DNA from 2 places in the Niveispirillum sp. genome. Region 1 is predicted to be linked to the other one. Evidence: riboswitches for the same ligand, from Rfam matches in the RefSeq annotation. Region 1 holds a riboswitch; the other holds the start of a gene.

What was found. A riboswitch is a leader RNA that binds a small molecule or an ion and turns the genes downstream of it on or off. The one in region 1 is predicted to bind thiamine pyrophosphate.
Region 2: it holds a riboswitch for thiamine pyrophosphate, as region 1 does, so the genes downstream of both, thiO (glycine oxidase ThiO) here and thiC (phosphomethylpyrimidine synthase ThiC) in region 1, are expected to answer to the same signal.

What each region holds. Positions count from the first base shown of each region.
Region 1 covers NZ_JBQVOH010000001.1:243,052-250,635, reverse strand. The annotation lists gene thiC (phosphomethylpyrimidine synthase ThiC) at 1-998, opposite strand, end outside; TPP riboswitch at 1,064-1,193, opposite strand; gene ACT6Q8_RS01170 (DegQ family serine endoprotease) at 1,320-2,858, opposite strand; gene ACT6Q8_RS01165 (DUF2065 domain-containing protein) at 3,181-3,366, opposite strand; gene hflC (protease modulator HflC) at 3,428-4,303, opposite strand; gene hflK (FtsH protease activity modulator HflK) at 4,316-5,485, opposite strand; gene apbC (iron-sulfur cluster carrier protein ApbC) at 5,661-6,815, shown strand; gene ACT6Q8_RS01145 (DUF29 domain-containing protein) at 7,409-7,584, opposite strand, start outside.
Region 2 covers NZ_JBQVOH010000013.1:31,406-38,989, reverse strand. The annotation lists gene ACT6Q8_RS22755 (COX15/CtaA family protein) at 1-850, opposite strand, end outside; gene ACT6Q8_RS22750 (thiamine phosphate synthase) at 909-1,529, opposite strand; gene fmt (methionyl-tRNA formyltransferase) at 1,526-2,452, opposite strand; gene def (peptide deformylase) at 2,599-3,096, opposite strand; TPP riboswitch at 3,251-3,356, shown strand; gene thiO (glycine oxidase ThiO) at 3,349-4,497, shown strand; gene thiS (sulfur carrier protein ThiS) at 4,510-4,710, shown strand; gene ACT6Q8_RS22725 (thiazole synthase) at 4,712-5,482, shown strand; gene ACT6Q8_RS22720 (NAD(P)/FAD-dependent oxidoreductase) at 5,486-6,688, opposite strand; gene ACT6Q8_RS22715 (pentapeptide repeat-containing protein) at 6,720-7,584, opposite strand, start outside.

The sequences.
Region 1 (7,584 bases):
CTGACGATCCCCGTCACCCGTTTGGCCGTCAGCGGGATATGGGCCAGCCGCACACCGGCATGGATGGTGAAATAATCCACGCCCTGTTCGGCCTGTTCGATCAGGGTATCGCGGAACAGTTCCCAGGTCAGGTCCTCCGCCTTGCCCCCCACCTTTTCCAGCGCCTGATAGATGGGCACGGTGCCGATGGGGACCGGCGAATTGCGGATGATCCATTCGCGGATCGTGTGGATATTGCGGCCCGTGGACAGGTCCATCACCGTATCGGCGCCCCAACGGATGGCCCAGACCAGCTTGTCCACCTCATCCGCGACGGACGAGGTCACCGCCGAATTGCCGATATTGGCGTTGATCTTCACCAGGAAGTTCCGGCCGATGATCATCGGCTCCGTCTCCGGGTGGTTGATATTATTGGGGATGATGGCGCGACCGCGCGCAATCTCGTCCCGCACAAATTCCGGGGTCACATAATCGGGGATCGACGCCCCGAAATCCTCGCCATCGCGCGCGGCCTGTTCCGCCAGCTTCGCCCGGCCCAGATTCTCGCGGATGGCGACATATTCCATTTCCGGCGTGATGATGCCTTTGCGGGCATAATGAAGCTGGGACACGTTCGCCCCTGCCTTGGCGCGCAACGGCGTGCGGGATGCCCGGTCAAACAGCGGCACGGGGCTTTCCTGCCCCTCGCGCAGACCATTATCCTCCGGTTTCACCTCGCGGCCACCATACGCCTCCACATCCCCGCGCGCGGTCACCCAGGCGCGGCGCAGTTCGGGCAGGCCCGAACGGATATCGGTACGGATGGACGGGTCGGTATAGGGACCGGACGGATCATAGACGCGCACCGGTGCCTCATTGGCGCTGGGCGATAGATCGATCTCGCGCATGGCCACGCGGATATCGGGAAAACGCTCCCCTGCCACATGCACCTTCCGGCTGGCGGGCAGCGGGCCGGTGGTCACGCGGAATTCGGGATCGGTAATGTTGGTATCTGGCATCTGGACCTCCCTTGCGTTGGAGATCCGGGTTTGCGTGCGGTGAGGCGGCACGGTTGGGGCAAACGGGGCCCCTATGCTTCCATCCCTACGCCGGTACGACCCGGATCAGGTTCGAAGGGTTCCCGCGCCGGTGCCGCCATCCTGGCGGTCCATGCGGTGTCTCAGCCCCTTGCCGGGGTTCCCCTTGGACGGGAGGGAAGGTGCGGGATGATGGGGTTGGGTGTCAAGGGCGGGTGGTTCAGGGGACGAACAAATGAAAAGCCCCGGCCCACCCATACAGGTGGACCGGGGCCATGCCATTTACCGCCGATGCGGTGATCCTTACGGTGCACCCTCCAGCGACAGGGCCAGGAAGGTCTGTTCACCACGGCGTTCGACCAGCAGCAGCACGGCCTTCTGGCCGGCGGTCTTGGCCTTGCCCACGCGGTCCTGCACGTCGGCGGGGGTGGTTACCGGTTGCTGACTGACCTCCAGCACCACGTCGCCGGGGCGCAGCTGACGCGACTGGGCAGGGGCGTTGGGATTCACCTTGGTGATGACCACGCCCTTGGTGCCCTCAGCCAGTTCGAACTGCTTGCGCAGTTCGGCGGTGATGGCGGAAACGGTGAGGCCCAGCGCGTCCACCTGCTGCTGCGCACCGGAGGTGCCAGACTGCTGCTCCTCGGGCTGCTCCTCTTCTGCGGCGGCGGGTTCCTCGGGGAATTCGGCCAGGGCAACGGTCACATTCACCGGCGTGCCCTTGCGGGAAATGCCGACATTGACCTTGGTGCCCACCGGTGTGCCGGCCACCATGCGCGGCAGGGTGCGGTTGTTGGCAACCTCCTTGCCGTCAAAGGTCAGGATGACGTCGCCGGGCTTCAAACCGGCGGCGGCGGCGGGGCTGCCCTCCGTCACGGTGCCGACCAGGGCACCCTTGTGATGGGCCAGCCCCATGCTTTCGGCGATTTCCGGGGTCACCGACTGTATCTGCACGCCCAGCCAGCCACGGCGCACCTTGCCGGCCTTGCGGATTTCCTCAATCACGGTGCGGGCCATGCTGGACGGGATGGCAAAGCCGATACCGACCGAACCGCCCGTACGGCTGTAGATGGCCGAATTGATGCCAACCACGTCGCCGGCCAGATTGACCAGCGGGCCACCGGAATTGCCCTGGTTGATGGCGGCGTCGGTCTGGATGAAATCGTCAAAGCGACCGGCACCGATATCACGGGCGCGGGCCGACACGATGCCGGCGGTGACGGTGCCACCCAGGCCGAACGGATTACCGATGGCCACCACCCAGTCACCGACCTTCAGCACATCGCTGTCGCCCCATTTCAGGGCGGTCAACTTCTGCTTGGTCTCAACCTTCAGCAGGGCCAGATCGGTCTCCTTGTCGGTGCCGATCAGCTTGGCCTTCAGTTCGGTCTGGTCGGCATCCTGGAAGATGACGGTGATTTCGTCGGCACCTTCAATCACGTGGTTGTTGGTGACGATATAACCCGACGCGTCGATGATGAAGCCCGACCCCAGCGACTGCGCCTTGCGCGGGGCGCCCTGGCCCTGCTGCTGGCGTTCCAGGAAGTCGCGGAAGAATTCTTCCATGGGCGAGCCGGGGGGGAAGTCGGGCATGGGCACGGCGCCGCGGCCACCCTGCTTGTTCTGGATCGTCTGGCTGGTCGAGATATTGACCACCGACGGCAGCGTCTTTTCGGCCAGCGGCGCGAAACTGTCGGGCGCGCCACGCTGGGCCAGGGCCGGCGGGGTGAAGATCAGGGCGGCGGTCACCGCCAGCAACGACAAGAGGCCGGCCACGCGGCCTTCCCGGACGACGGCCCCGGCAGTGGCGCGGGCGGAACGGGAACGGAAGGCGTCGATCACGTCAATCTCCAGGGGCCGGTCATCCGCGCCCACACCCCGGGGCACGCATCGGCACGCCGGCCCGAAAGGGGCGCACCGACAGCCAACGAATATAGCGTGAAAGACCGCCTTGCGAAGCATTCCTTCGTAACAGGCGGATGGTCTTGGGTGTGAAAAGCGGCACCAGAACCTTTGTAGCGTGTTTCCGTTGTCTGGAAACACGCTACAGCCTTTCGTTTTCCTCAGGCGCCGGCGCCAACGTCCGTTGGCTTGGCTTCACGCCGCACGTGCGGCGCGGCAGCAGTCGCTGCCGGAGCTGTTTCCGGTATACCGTAAAACAGCTCTAGCCCCGGATCGCGGCCAAGGCCACGACGCCCAGGATGGCGGCACCCAAGCCGATCCGGCGCAGCATGACAGGCTCCATGCCGGTAATGCGCTGGGCCATGTCCCGCATGGAATTGGGCGCAACGGCATAAAGAAGCCCCTCGATCACAAAGACCAGGGCCAGTGCGGTCAGGAAATCGGTCACGGGAGGTGTCCGGAAAAGGAGGGGGCGCGGGGCGGTCAAAACCGCCCCGCGCAAGGCAGCATCACCGCTTGGTCACGCCGCCCGTGCTGTTGAAGTAGCGGAAGAACTCGCTGTCCGGTGACAGGACCATCTGCGTGTTATCGCCCTTCATCGCCGCCTTATAGGCATCCAGCGACCGGTAGAACCCATAGAATTCCGGGTTCTTGTTCGCGGATTCGGCCAGGATACGGATAGCCTGGTTGTCGCCCTCACCGCGCAGCACCTGGCTGTCGCGCTGGGCTTCAGCCAGGATCACGGTGCGTTCACGCTCGGCCCGGCTACGGATCTGCTGGGCCTGTTCACTACCCTGCGCGCGGGCTTCCTTGGCCTCGCGCTCGCGTTCCGACCGCATACGCTCATAAACGGCCTGCGAGGTGGCTTCGGGCAGGTCGGCGCGGCGGATGCGGACATCCACGATCTCCACCCCGAACTGGGCGGCTTCCTGGTTCACCTGCGCCTTGATGTCGGTCATCACCTTGCCGCGTTCCTTGGACAGGACGGCCAGCAAGGTGGCGTTACCCAGCACACGGCGCAGGGCCGAATTGACGGTGGCGGCCAGACGCTGTTCGGCCACGTTCTCATTGCCGACCGACGTATAGAACTTCAACGGTTCGGTGATGCGATAACGTGCAAACGCGTCCACTTCCAGACGCTTCTGGTCGGCCAGGATCACCTGTTCGACCGGCGGATCGACATCCAGCACGCGGGCGTCCAGCAGAACCACATTCTGCACGAACGGGATCTTGGCATGCAGGCCCGGCTCCTGAATGGTCCGCTTCCATTCACCCAATTGCAGCACCAGGGCCTGTTGGGTCTGGTTCACGGTGAACAGGGAGGCCGAGGCCAGGATGGCGGTTGCGGCGGCGGCAATGCCGAGAGCGACAAGTTTGGTGCTCATGGTCCGTCCCCCTTACTGGCGCGGTGCGGCCGGAACGGCCGGCGTCTGTTGGCGGATCTGGTTCGTCAACTCGTTCAGCGGCAGGAACGGCACGACACCGCTGCCCTTGCCCTGATCGATGATGACCTTGTTGGTGCCGCCCAGCACCTCCTGCATCGTTTCAAGATACATGCGGCGGGCCGTAACTTCCGGCGCCTGACTATAGGCCGCAAGAACCTGGGCGAAACGCTGCGCATCACCCTGTGCCAGGCTCACCACCTGTTCACGATAGGCCGATGCCTGCTGGATCAGCTGTTCGGCCTCACCACGGGCGCGGGGGATGATGTCGTTGCGATAAGCCTCGGCCTCGTTACGCAGACGCTCGCGGTCCTGGCGGGCGCGCTGCACATCGTTGAACGCATCGACCACGGGGGCCGGCGGGTCCACCTTCTGCAACTGCACCTGCGTGATCTCGATACCGGACTGGTACTCGTCCAGCATGGTCTGCAACAGGGCCTTGGTCTGCTGTTCGATATCCTGGCGCGCCTCGGTCAGCGCGGGCTGGATATCGGTGCGGCCGATCACTTCGCGCATGGCGCTTTCGGCGGCCATCTTCACGGTGTTGGCCGGATCGCGGATCTTGAACAGGTAATTGCCCGCATCCTTGATCACCCACAGGACCGTGAAGTCGATGTCGATGATATTCTCATCGCCTGTCAGCATCAGGCTTTCGTCAAGGATGTCGCCGCCGCCGGGACGCCGGCTGTCGGTGCCGGAGCGGTAGCCGACCTCCAGACGGTTGACCAGCGTCACCTTGGGCGTGTCCACCATTTCGATTGGGGCGGGCAGGTGATAACGCAGGCCCGGCTGTTCGGTGCGGACATATTCACCGAATCGGCGAACCACGCCCTGCTCGTCGGGCTGCACGCGGTAAATGCCCGACAGGCCCCACAGCAAGCCCAGGGCGACCAGCCCGAGCGCGATGCCCTTGCCGCCGCCCAGGCCGCCGGGCGTCAGGTTCTTGAACCGCTCCTGCCCCTTGCGCAGCAGTTCCTCCAGGTCGGGGCCGCCGGGCGGTTGCCCGCCGCCGCCACCGCCGGGCGGACGGCCCCACGGATTGTTACCGCCGCCATTGCCGCCACCACCCGGGGGAGAACCCCAGGGGCCACCGCCATTGCCGCCACCTTGATTGTTCCAGGGCATATTGCCGACCCTTTGGTGATTGGACCCACGTAACTGCCAAACCGACAGGCCTGCCCCCAGGGACAGGACGCTTTCTCTCTGTGATACGCCACCCTATATATCGCGGCGCACCGGAGACAAGGCCCTTGGGCCATCGGTCACCGCAGATATTGGGAAAAGAACGGGGTTTTCAACCATGGCCGTGGTCAGCGAGGAACAGGTTCTGAAGGCACTCGGCACCGTGAAGGACCCCGACCGGGGTGCGGATGTCGTGTCGCTGGGCATGATTTCCGGCCTGACGGTGAAGGGCGGCAATGTCGCCTTCGCGCTGGAGGTGGACCCAAGCCGCGGCGCCGCATTGGAACCCCTGCGTCAGGCGGCGGAAAAGGCCGTGGACGCCCTGCCCGGCGTTACCTCGGTCACCGCCATGCTGACGGCCCATCGTGCACCGCCAAAGCTGGGGGGCGGCCATGATCATAAGGGGCATGACCATAAGGGTCACAGCCATGGTCCCGCCCCCGCCGCCGCCCCGCCGCCGAAACCTGCTAAGATCGGCGTGCCCGGCGTGCGCGCCATCATCGCGGTGGCGTCGGGCAAGGGCGGGGTGGGCAAATCCACGACCTCGGTCAATCTGGCGCTGGGCATGGCGGCCAATGGGTTGCGCGTCGGTCTGCTGGATGCCGATATCTATGGCCCGTCCCTTCCCCGCATGATGGGCCTGTCGGGCAAGCCGGAAACCGCCGATGGCAAGGTCCTGCGCCCGCATGTGCGCCATGGGGTGAAGGTCATGTCCATGGGCTTCCTGGTGGCCGAAGAAACCCCGATGATCTGGCGCGGCCCCATGGTGATGGGCGCCATTCAGCAGATGCTGCGCGATGTCGCCTGGGGCGAACTGGATGTGCTGGTGGTCGACATGCCGCCGGGCACGGGTGATGCGCAGCTGTCCTTGTCGCAGAATGTGCCGCTGGCCGGCGCCGTCATCGTCTCCACGCCGCAGGACATTGCCCTGCTGGATGCGCGCAAGGGGCTGAACATGTTCCGCCGCGTCGATGTGCCCGTCCTGGGCATTGTGGAGAACATGTCCTATTTCTGCTGCCCCAATTGCGGCCACCGCAGCGATATTTTCAGCCATGGCGGTGCCAGGGCCGAAGCCGACAAGCTGGGGATCGATTTCCTGGGCGAGGTGCCGCTGGATATCGCCATCCGGGAGACCAGCGACGGCGGCGACCCCATCGTTGTCTCCCAGCCCGACAGCGACCATGCCAAGGTCTACCGTTCCATCGCCGCCCGCGTCTGGGACAAGATCAGCATCGGCAGCGGGCGGGCCGCACCCCGTATCGTGATCGAATGATCAAGGCGCGCCCAACCCGATTTCCGGCGATTATTGAATACCCCGATCGGGTTGGTGCGATATTTTACAAATGTTCATTTGAAACACCCTTTCGCGCAGAGCCCGCAAAAAGACGGATTGCTGCACTGCGTATCGTGCAATGGATTTTTCCTTTCCGTCCAGGCCGGCATTTGGTACATAAACTTCGTACTCCGCTGGAGGACGGACAGGATGTATCAAGACGAACCGATCCGAGTTGCATATGCGTTTCGCGATGGCGCCCACTCTTTCCGGGCTGCCGACCCTCGCACGGGCGACATTCAGGTTGCACACGGCCTACCCGAAGTCGCCTATGAGGAAGTAACGCGTACGCTAAGCGAACGGGTTGCCGATCGTCTGGGTGCATACGCGCAGGCCCGTCCCCAGCTGGCGTTCAAGGAATTCTGGACGTGGCTGCAGATGAACCCCATCGCGGCCATGCCGAACACCCCTTGCCATGTCGAGTTCGCTTGGGAAGTCCGACCCTGAACCCGGTATGGTGAGTCGCCATGTAGGCGGTATGTGTATGGATTGCTGAACAACTGGCGCCCGGCCCCAATCCGGGCGCCATTTTTTTATTCCGGCCAGAACCCGTCATCCGCCATCTGGTCATAGGTGAAGGGGCAGGTGGCGGGGAAAGTGTAGCTGGACAGCCCAGTCTCACGTTCGGCAGCGATCACAGCATCGCCATAGGCCTCGTCAATCGACTCCGCCAAAGTGCCTTTGAGGCTGGGATTGTCCTTCATATGCC
Region 2 (7,584 bases), on a different contig from region 1:
CCCGCTGTCCCACCCGCCAGGCATAGGACAGGACAGCGACGGCGGTGGCGATGGCCAGCCAGCGGTGCGTGAACTGCACCATGGCGGTGTTTTCCAGGAAGTTCAGCCACGCCGGCGACAGGTTCCAGACCTCCGGCGGGGCAAACTCCCCATTCATCAGCGGCCAGGTGTTGTAGGCAAAGCCGGCATCCAGCCCCGCCACAAAGGCCCCCCAGACGACCGTGATGGACACCAGCACCATGGCCGCCCAGCCATGGCGGCGCAGGCCGGCACGGTCAGGCCGGTGGGCGGCACCGGGATGGCGCAGGCCCAGGCCCGCCTGGATCAGCAAGGCGTAGAGGATCAGCGCCATCGACAGATGCATGGCCAGCCGGTAATGGCTGACATCGGTGCGCACCGACAGGCCCGATTGCACCATGAACCAGCCGATGAAGCCCTGCAGCCCGCCCAGCAGGAACAGGCCCACCAGTTTGGGCAGCATGGACCTTGTCACCATGCCCTTCACCGCGAACCAGACCAGCGGCACCGCGAAGACCACGCCAATCAGACGGCCCCACAGGCGGTGGAACCATTCCCAGAAGAAGATCTGCTTGAACTCATCCAGGCTCATGCCCCGGTTCAGGACCTGATATTCGGGGATCTGCTTGTATTTCTCGAACTCCACCAGCCACTGCGCCTCGTTCAGGGGCGGCAGGGTGCCCGTAATGGGCTTCCATTCGGTGATCGACAGGCCGCTTTCCGTCAGGCGGGTGATGGCGCCGATGATGGCCATGACAAAGACCATGCCGGCACAGGCCAGCAGCCAGTTGGCGACGGCGCGGTGGCCGGGTACGGTTTGGGCGGCGGTCATGACAGGCCGTTCGGTGAATGAAAAGATGCCGTGATATGGGGTCGATACGGCCCTTTGGTCAAATGCCGGGCTTGCGGCCCCGCGTCGCAGCCAGGGCGGACAGGATCGGCCCCGCCGATGCCGGATCGCGCATGATGGTTCCCATCACCGCGACGCCTGCCGCCCCGGCACCGATACAGGCCCCGGCATTCCCGCCATCAACCCCGCCCAGCGCCAGGGTGGGCAGGGGCAGCCCCGACAGGACCCCCAGCTCCAGGGCGGGGCCGTAGCCGGGCTTGGATGGGGTCAGGAAAATGGGGCTGAGCGTGGCGTAATCCGCCCCATCGCGCGCCGCCGCCGCCACACCATCCCGGTCATGGCAGGAGGTGCCGATCAGGGCATCCGGCCCCAGCAGGGCCCGTGCCGTGACGATATCCCCGCCATCCGGCAGATGCACCCCGTCGCACAGGCTGCCCAGCGCCATATCGCCATGGATGGTCAGCACGCCACCGACCTGCGCCAGGACAGGCCGCAGCCGCATCAGCAGGGCGGATTGATGGTCGCGCGGCAGGTCCTTTTCCCGGAGACTGACCCAGCGGCACCCAGCGGACACACAGGCGGCCACCACCGACGCCAGATCGCCGCCCGCCTGATGCCGGTCGGTGATCAGCAGCAGGGGCGGGTCGGGCAGCGGCCTCACGCCGTCAGCTTTCCGCCGATCTGGTGAGTATAGCCGCGCAGGAAGGCGGCACCATCCACCGGCCCCTTGCCCGGCCGCTGCACCCGGATCAGGCGCAGCGCCCCCTCGCCACAGGCCAGGGTGGGTCCGGCATCCAGCAGGGTGCCGGGTTCGCCCCCGCCATCGACCGCCTGTGCCTCCAGCACCTTCAGCTTCTCGCCATTGGCCAGATCGATCCAGGTGCCGGGCCAGGGGGTGAGGCCACGCACCTGCCGGTCCAGTTCGGAGGCGGGCCGGGTCAGGTCCAGCCGTCCCTCATCCTTAGACAGCTTGGCGGCATAGGTCACGCCCTCTGCCGGCTGCGGCACCGGGGGCAGGCTGCCATCGGCAATGCCGGGCAGGGCCTCAACCATCAGCCGCGCCCCCATGACGGCCAGCGCGTCATGCAGGTCGGCGGCATTCATCCGGGCCGTGATGGGCAGCGTGTCCTTCAACAGCATGGCGCCGGTATCCAGGCCGGCATCCATCTGCATGATGGTGACGCCCGTCTCCGCATCGCCGGCCAGGATCGACCGCTGGATGGGGGCCGCCCCGCGCCAGCGCGGCAGCAGGCTGGCATGGACATTGACACAGCCCAGGCGTGGCGCATCGAGAATGGCCTGCGGCAGGATCAGGCCATAGGCCGCAACGATGGCGCAATCCAGGTTGAGCGCTGCGAACTCCGCCTGCTCCTCCGCCTTGCGCAGGCTTTTGGGGGTGCGCACGGGAATGCCCAGGGCCTCGGCGCGGCGATGCACGGGGCTGGCCTGCAATTGCTGCCCTCGGCCTGCGGGACGCGGCGGCTGACTATAGACGCACACCACCTCATGCCCGGCGGCCACCAGCGCATCCAGGATGGAGACGGAAAAATCCGGCGTGCCCATGAAGGCGAGACGCAGCGGCATGGGGCACCTCCCCGGCGGAGAGTGGAAGGGAGCGTTTTACGGGCTTCCGTAAAACGCTTCGGCGGCGACCGCCGCCGCGCCGCACGTGCGGCGTGAAGCCAAGCCGCGGATGCGGCGCCGGCGATTGAGGAACGCGAACGCTCCCGTTACTTCTTCGCCTTGTTGTACTTGCGCAGCAGCATGTTGCGCTTCAGCGACGAGAGATGGTCGATAAACAGCACACCGTTCAGATGGTCGATCTCGTGCTGGATGCAGGTGGCCAGCAGGCCGTCAGCATCCATTTCCCGTTCTTCGCCACCCCGGTCGACATAGCGCACGCGCACCATCTTGGGCCGTGTCACCTCGGCATAGATCTCCGGGATGGACAGGCAGCCTTCCTGGGTGATGGCCTGTTCGTCAGAGGTCCAGATCAGTTCCGGGTTGACCATGGCCAGCGCGTCGCTGCGGTTTTCCGACACGTCCACGACGATGACCCGCTCAAGCAACCCGATCTGCGGGGCCGCCAGACCGATGCCCGGCGCCTTGTACATGGTCTCCAGCATATCATCCATCAGCCTCGCCACGCGGCCATCGACATTGGTCAAGGGCTTGCACTTCGCCTTCAGACGGGTGTCGGGGATGGTGAGGATGGGCAGCAGCGACATGGGTGCGGGGTCCGGGCAAAAAAAGGGCGGGACGGGACTGTCCTCATGGGGCAAATATGCCCAGTGCCGCCAATGGTCAAGCGCGATCCCGGCGGGGCGGAAATGATGCTGCGCGTTCCCTTGCATTCCGGACGTGACAGGCCCATGACATAGCGCATGGACCCTGGGGTGCCGCATGCATTATCGCCATGCGGCTGAGATCACACCCATCGAACCTGATCCGGGTCATGCCGGCGAAGGGAGAAGGCGGAAATGAGTTTGCTGCACAGACCTGACAGACCACGCGTCGCCATCATCGGCGGCGGCATCATCGGCATGGCCATCGGCTGGCGCCTGGCCCAGGGTGGAGCGTCGGTCGACATCTTCGACCGTGCCAGTGCCGGCCAGGGGGCGACGCGCGCAGCCGCCGGCATGCTGGCGGCGGGGGTGGAAGCGGAACCGGGCGAACAGCGCCTGTTGCCGCTGTGCCTGGAAAGCCAGGCTCGCTGGCCGGGCTTCGCGGCGGAGCTGGAGGCGCTGACCGGTATGCAAGTCGGCCTACGTACCGAAGGCACGCTGGTGGTGGCCAGCACGCGGGACGAGGTGGAACTGCTGCGGTCGAACTATGAGTTTCAGCGCGGGCTGGGCCTGGACCTCGTCTGGCTGTCAGGAGCGGCGGCCAAGGAGAAGGAGCCCTTCCTGAACCCGCGCACCGCGGCGGGCGTGTTCAGCGCCAAGGATGGGCAGGTCGATAACCGGCTGGCCGCGGCGGCCCTGCGCGTGGCCCTGGAACGCACGGGTGCCCGTCTGCATGAGGGGGTGGATGTCACGGGTCTGGATGTGCAGGGCGGTCGGGCGACGGGCGTGGTCTTGGGCGACCGTGTTGTGCCTGCCGATAGTGTCGTGCTGGCGGCGGGTGCCTGGTCGCGGCTTGTCCCCGGACAGGCCAGCCCGCCGCCGGTGCGCCCCGTGAAGGGGCAGATGATGTCGCTGGTCATGGACCCCGCCAACCCGCTGTTGTCGCATGTCGTCTGGGCGCCCAAATGCTATCTGGTGCCGCGCGCCGACGGCACCCTGATCATCGGGGCGACGACAGAGGAAAAGGGGTTCGATGCGCAGATGACGGCGGGCGGGGTTCTGGCCCTGCTGGATGCCGCCTGGCGCGCCCTGCCGGGGGTGGAAGAACTGCCCGTCAAGGAGATGTGGGTGGGCCACCGGCCCGGCTGCCGCGATGATGCGCCCATCCTGGGGCCGGCGGCGGGGTTGGAGGGGCTGGTACTGGCCACGGGCCATCACCGCAACGGCATCCTGCTGGCCCCCCTCACGGCGGACGCCATCGCCGATCTGGTCTTGACCGGGCGGGTCGATCCGCATATCGCCCCGTTCGGGGCTGGCCGTTTCGATGCGGCACGCGCCGCGTAAGGGGTGGAGCTAATGATCAGCGTCAATGGCAAGAACCTGGAGCCGGACAATTACGCCCTGACCGCCGTGATGGCGGTGGGAGGGATTGATCCGGGCGCGCGCGGCATTGCCGTGGCGCTCAACGACACCGTGGTCCCGCGTGGGCGCTGGGCCGATACCATTCTTTCCCCCGGCGACCGGGTGGAAATCGTCAAGGTTCTGCAAGGTGGTTGAGATGAATGATCCGCTGAAGATCGCCGGCAAGAGCTTCCGGTCCCGCTTGTTCCTGGGCTCTGCCGGTTATCCCAACCAGCAGGTGTTTCTGGACAGCTTGGCGGCATCCGGCTCCGAAATCCTCACCGTTTCCGTGCGCCGCGCCGACCTGACCGGATATGGTGAAGGCTTGCTGGATCTGGTGGCGGGCAAGGTCTGGCTGCTGCCCAATACCGCCGGCTGTTCCACGGTCAAGGATGCCGTCCTGACCGCGCAGTTGGCGCGTGAGGCCATGGACACCAACTGGATCAAGCTGGAACTGATCGGCGATCGGGAGACGCTGTATCCCGACGTCGAACAGCTTCTGCGCGCAGCGGATGAACTGGTGCGTGACGGGTTCGTGGTCCTGCCCTATTGCACGGACGACCCCATCATCTGCCGCCGTCTGGCCGATGTCGGCTGTGCCGCCGTCATGCCGCTGGGCGCCCCCATCGGCACCGGCCTGGGCATCCTGAACCCGTACAATATCGAGACGATCTGCCGGAACAGCACGGTTCCTGTGGTTCTGGATGCCGGCATCGGCACGGCCAGTGATGCCGCACTCGCCATGGAACTGGGCTGCGACGCCGTCCTGCTGAACACCGCCGTCTCCAAAAGCACCGATCCCGTGATGATGGCGGCGGCCATGCGGGCCGGGGTGGAAGGGGGCCGCATGGCCCGTCTGGCGGGCCGCATCCCCAAGCGTCTGCGCGCGGAGGCATCCAGCCCGGAACTGGGGCTAATCGGGACGTGAGGGTCAGGCGGCCATGCCCGCCGCATGACCGCTGGACCAAGCCCATTGGAAATTATAGCCGCCCAGCCAGCCGGTGACGTCCACGGCCTCTCCCACCACGAACAGGCCGGGGACTTTCTTGGCTTCCATGGTCTTGGATGACAGCTCGGCGGTGTCGATGCCGCCCAGCGTCACTTCCGCCGTGCGGTAGCCCTCCGTCCCGTCCGGCAGCACCGTCCAGGCGTGCAGGGCGCTGGCCACCGCCATCAGGTCGGCATCCTTGATGTCGGCCATGGGCCGGTTGACCACGGGGGCAGGGCCGATCAGCGCCACCTCGAACAACCGCTCGGCAAAGCGGCGGGGCAGGATTTCGCCCAGGATGGTCTTCAGCTCCGCCTTGTGGCGCGTCTTCTTCAGACCCTTCAGATGCTCGGCCAGGGCCAGATCGGGTGACAGGTCGATGCGCACCGCTTCCGTCTCCCGCCAGTAGGAGGAGATTTGCAGGATCGACGGCCCCGACAGGCCGCGATGGGTGATCAGCAGCGCTTCGCGGAACCGGCCCTTGCCGCAGGAAACCGATGCTTCCAGCGGCACACCCGACAGGTCCTTCAGCTTGTCCAGATCGACAGGCGCGAAGGTCAGGGGCACCAGGGCCGGGCGCGGCTCCACAATATTCAGCCCCCATTTGCGCGCCAGACGGAAGGCGAAATCGGTGGCCCCCATCTTGGGGATGGACGGGCCGCCCGTGGCCAGGATGAAGCTGTCGGCGGTGAAGGTGCCATGGCTGGTCACCACGCTGAACCCGCCGCCATCGACCGGCGTGACCTCATCGATCCGGCATGCCGTGCGGATGGCCACGCCAGCATCGGCGCATTCATCCAGCAGCATGCCCAGGATGCGCGGTGCCCCATCGTCACAGAAAAGCTGCCCCAGCTTCTTTTCGTGCCAGCCGATACCATGCCGGTCGACCAAGGCGATGAAATCATGCTGCGTATGGCGTTTCAGGGCGGAGATGGCGAAATGCGGATTGGCTGACAGGTAGCGGTCGGGCTTCACCTCCAGGTTGGTGAAATTGCAGCGCCCGCCGCCGGAGATCAGGATCTTCTTGCCCACCTTCTCCGCATGGTCCAGCACCAGAACGCGCCGCCCGCGCCGCCCGGCAAAGATGGCGGCGTAAAGCCCTGCGGCCCCGCCGCCTGCGATGATGATGTCGTGATGCGTATCCATGCTGGTGCGTTACCAGGGAACAGGCGTGGGATCAATCATCCCCTTCCAGATCAACGTCAGGCAGGCCCTTGGTGTTGGCCAGCTTGCATTTGCTGAAATCCACGCCGCGCAGGTCGGCATTGGTCAGGTTGGCGTCGGTCAGGTCGGCGCCCTTGATGCTGACATTCCGGATTTGGGCCTGACGCAGGTCGGCCCCCGTCAGGTTGGCGCCCGTAAGGTCTGCCCCGACCAGCACGGCCTTGCCCAGGCGCGCCCGTTCCATGTTGGTCTGCCAGTCATGGCCCTGGATATTGATGGGGGATGCCAGCACCCCCGTCATGTCCGCCCCCACCAGCATGGTGCGGATCATGCGCGTCCCGCGCATGTTGGCGTTGCGCAGGTTGGCCCCACGCAAATCCGCCGATGACAGGTCGGCCATCAGCAGGGCGGAGCGGGACAGGTTGGCATTGCGCAGCACGGCACCCCGGAAGATCCCCGCCGACAGGGTCATGCGCGACAGGTCCATGCCGGTCAGATCCTTGCCCGACAGGTCCAGCTGCTTGCCGGCCCCGCCATTGGTTTCGATCCATTTGGCGTGCGCCGTCAGCATGGTGGCCAGGTCTTCCTCCATCCCGGCCAATTGCTCGACGGTTTTCACATCCTCAACATTGGCCAGGGTCAGGTCGACCCCGTCCAGGATGGCGCCGATCAGGTTGGCACCTTTCAGGTTGGCGTGGCGCAGGATGGCGCCCGTCATGATGGCGCCCTCCAGATTGGCGCCTTCCAGATTCGCTTCCGTCAGGTCACAGCTGGTCAGGTCGCATCCCGTCAGGTTGCTGTCCGACAGGTTGGCCTTGACCAGGATCGACCCGCGCAGATCGGCATCGCGCAGGTCGGTCTGCATGACAAAACTGTCC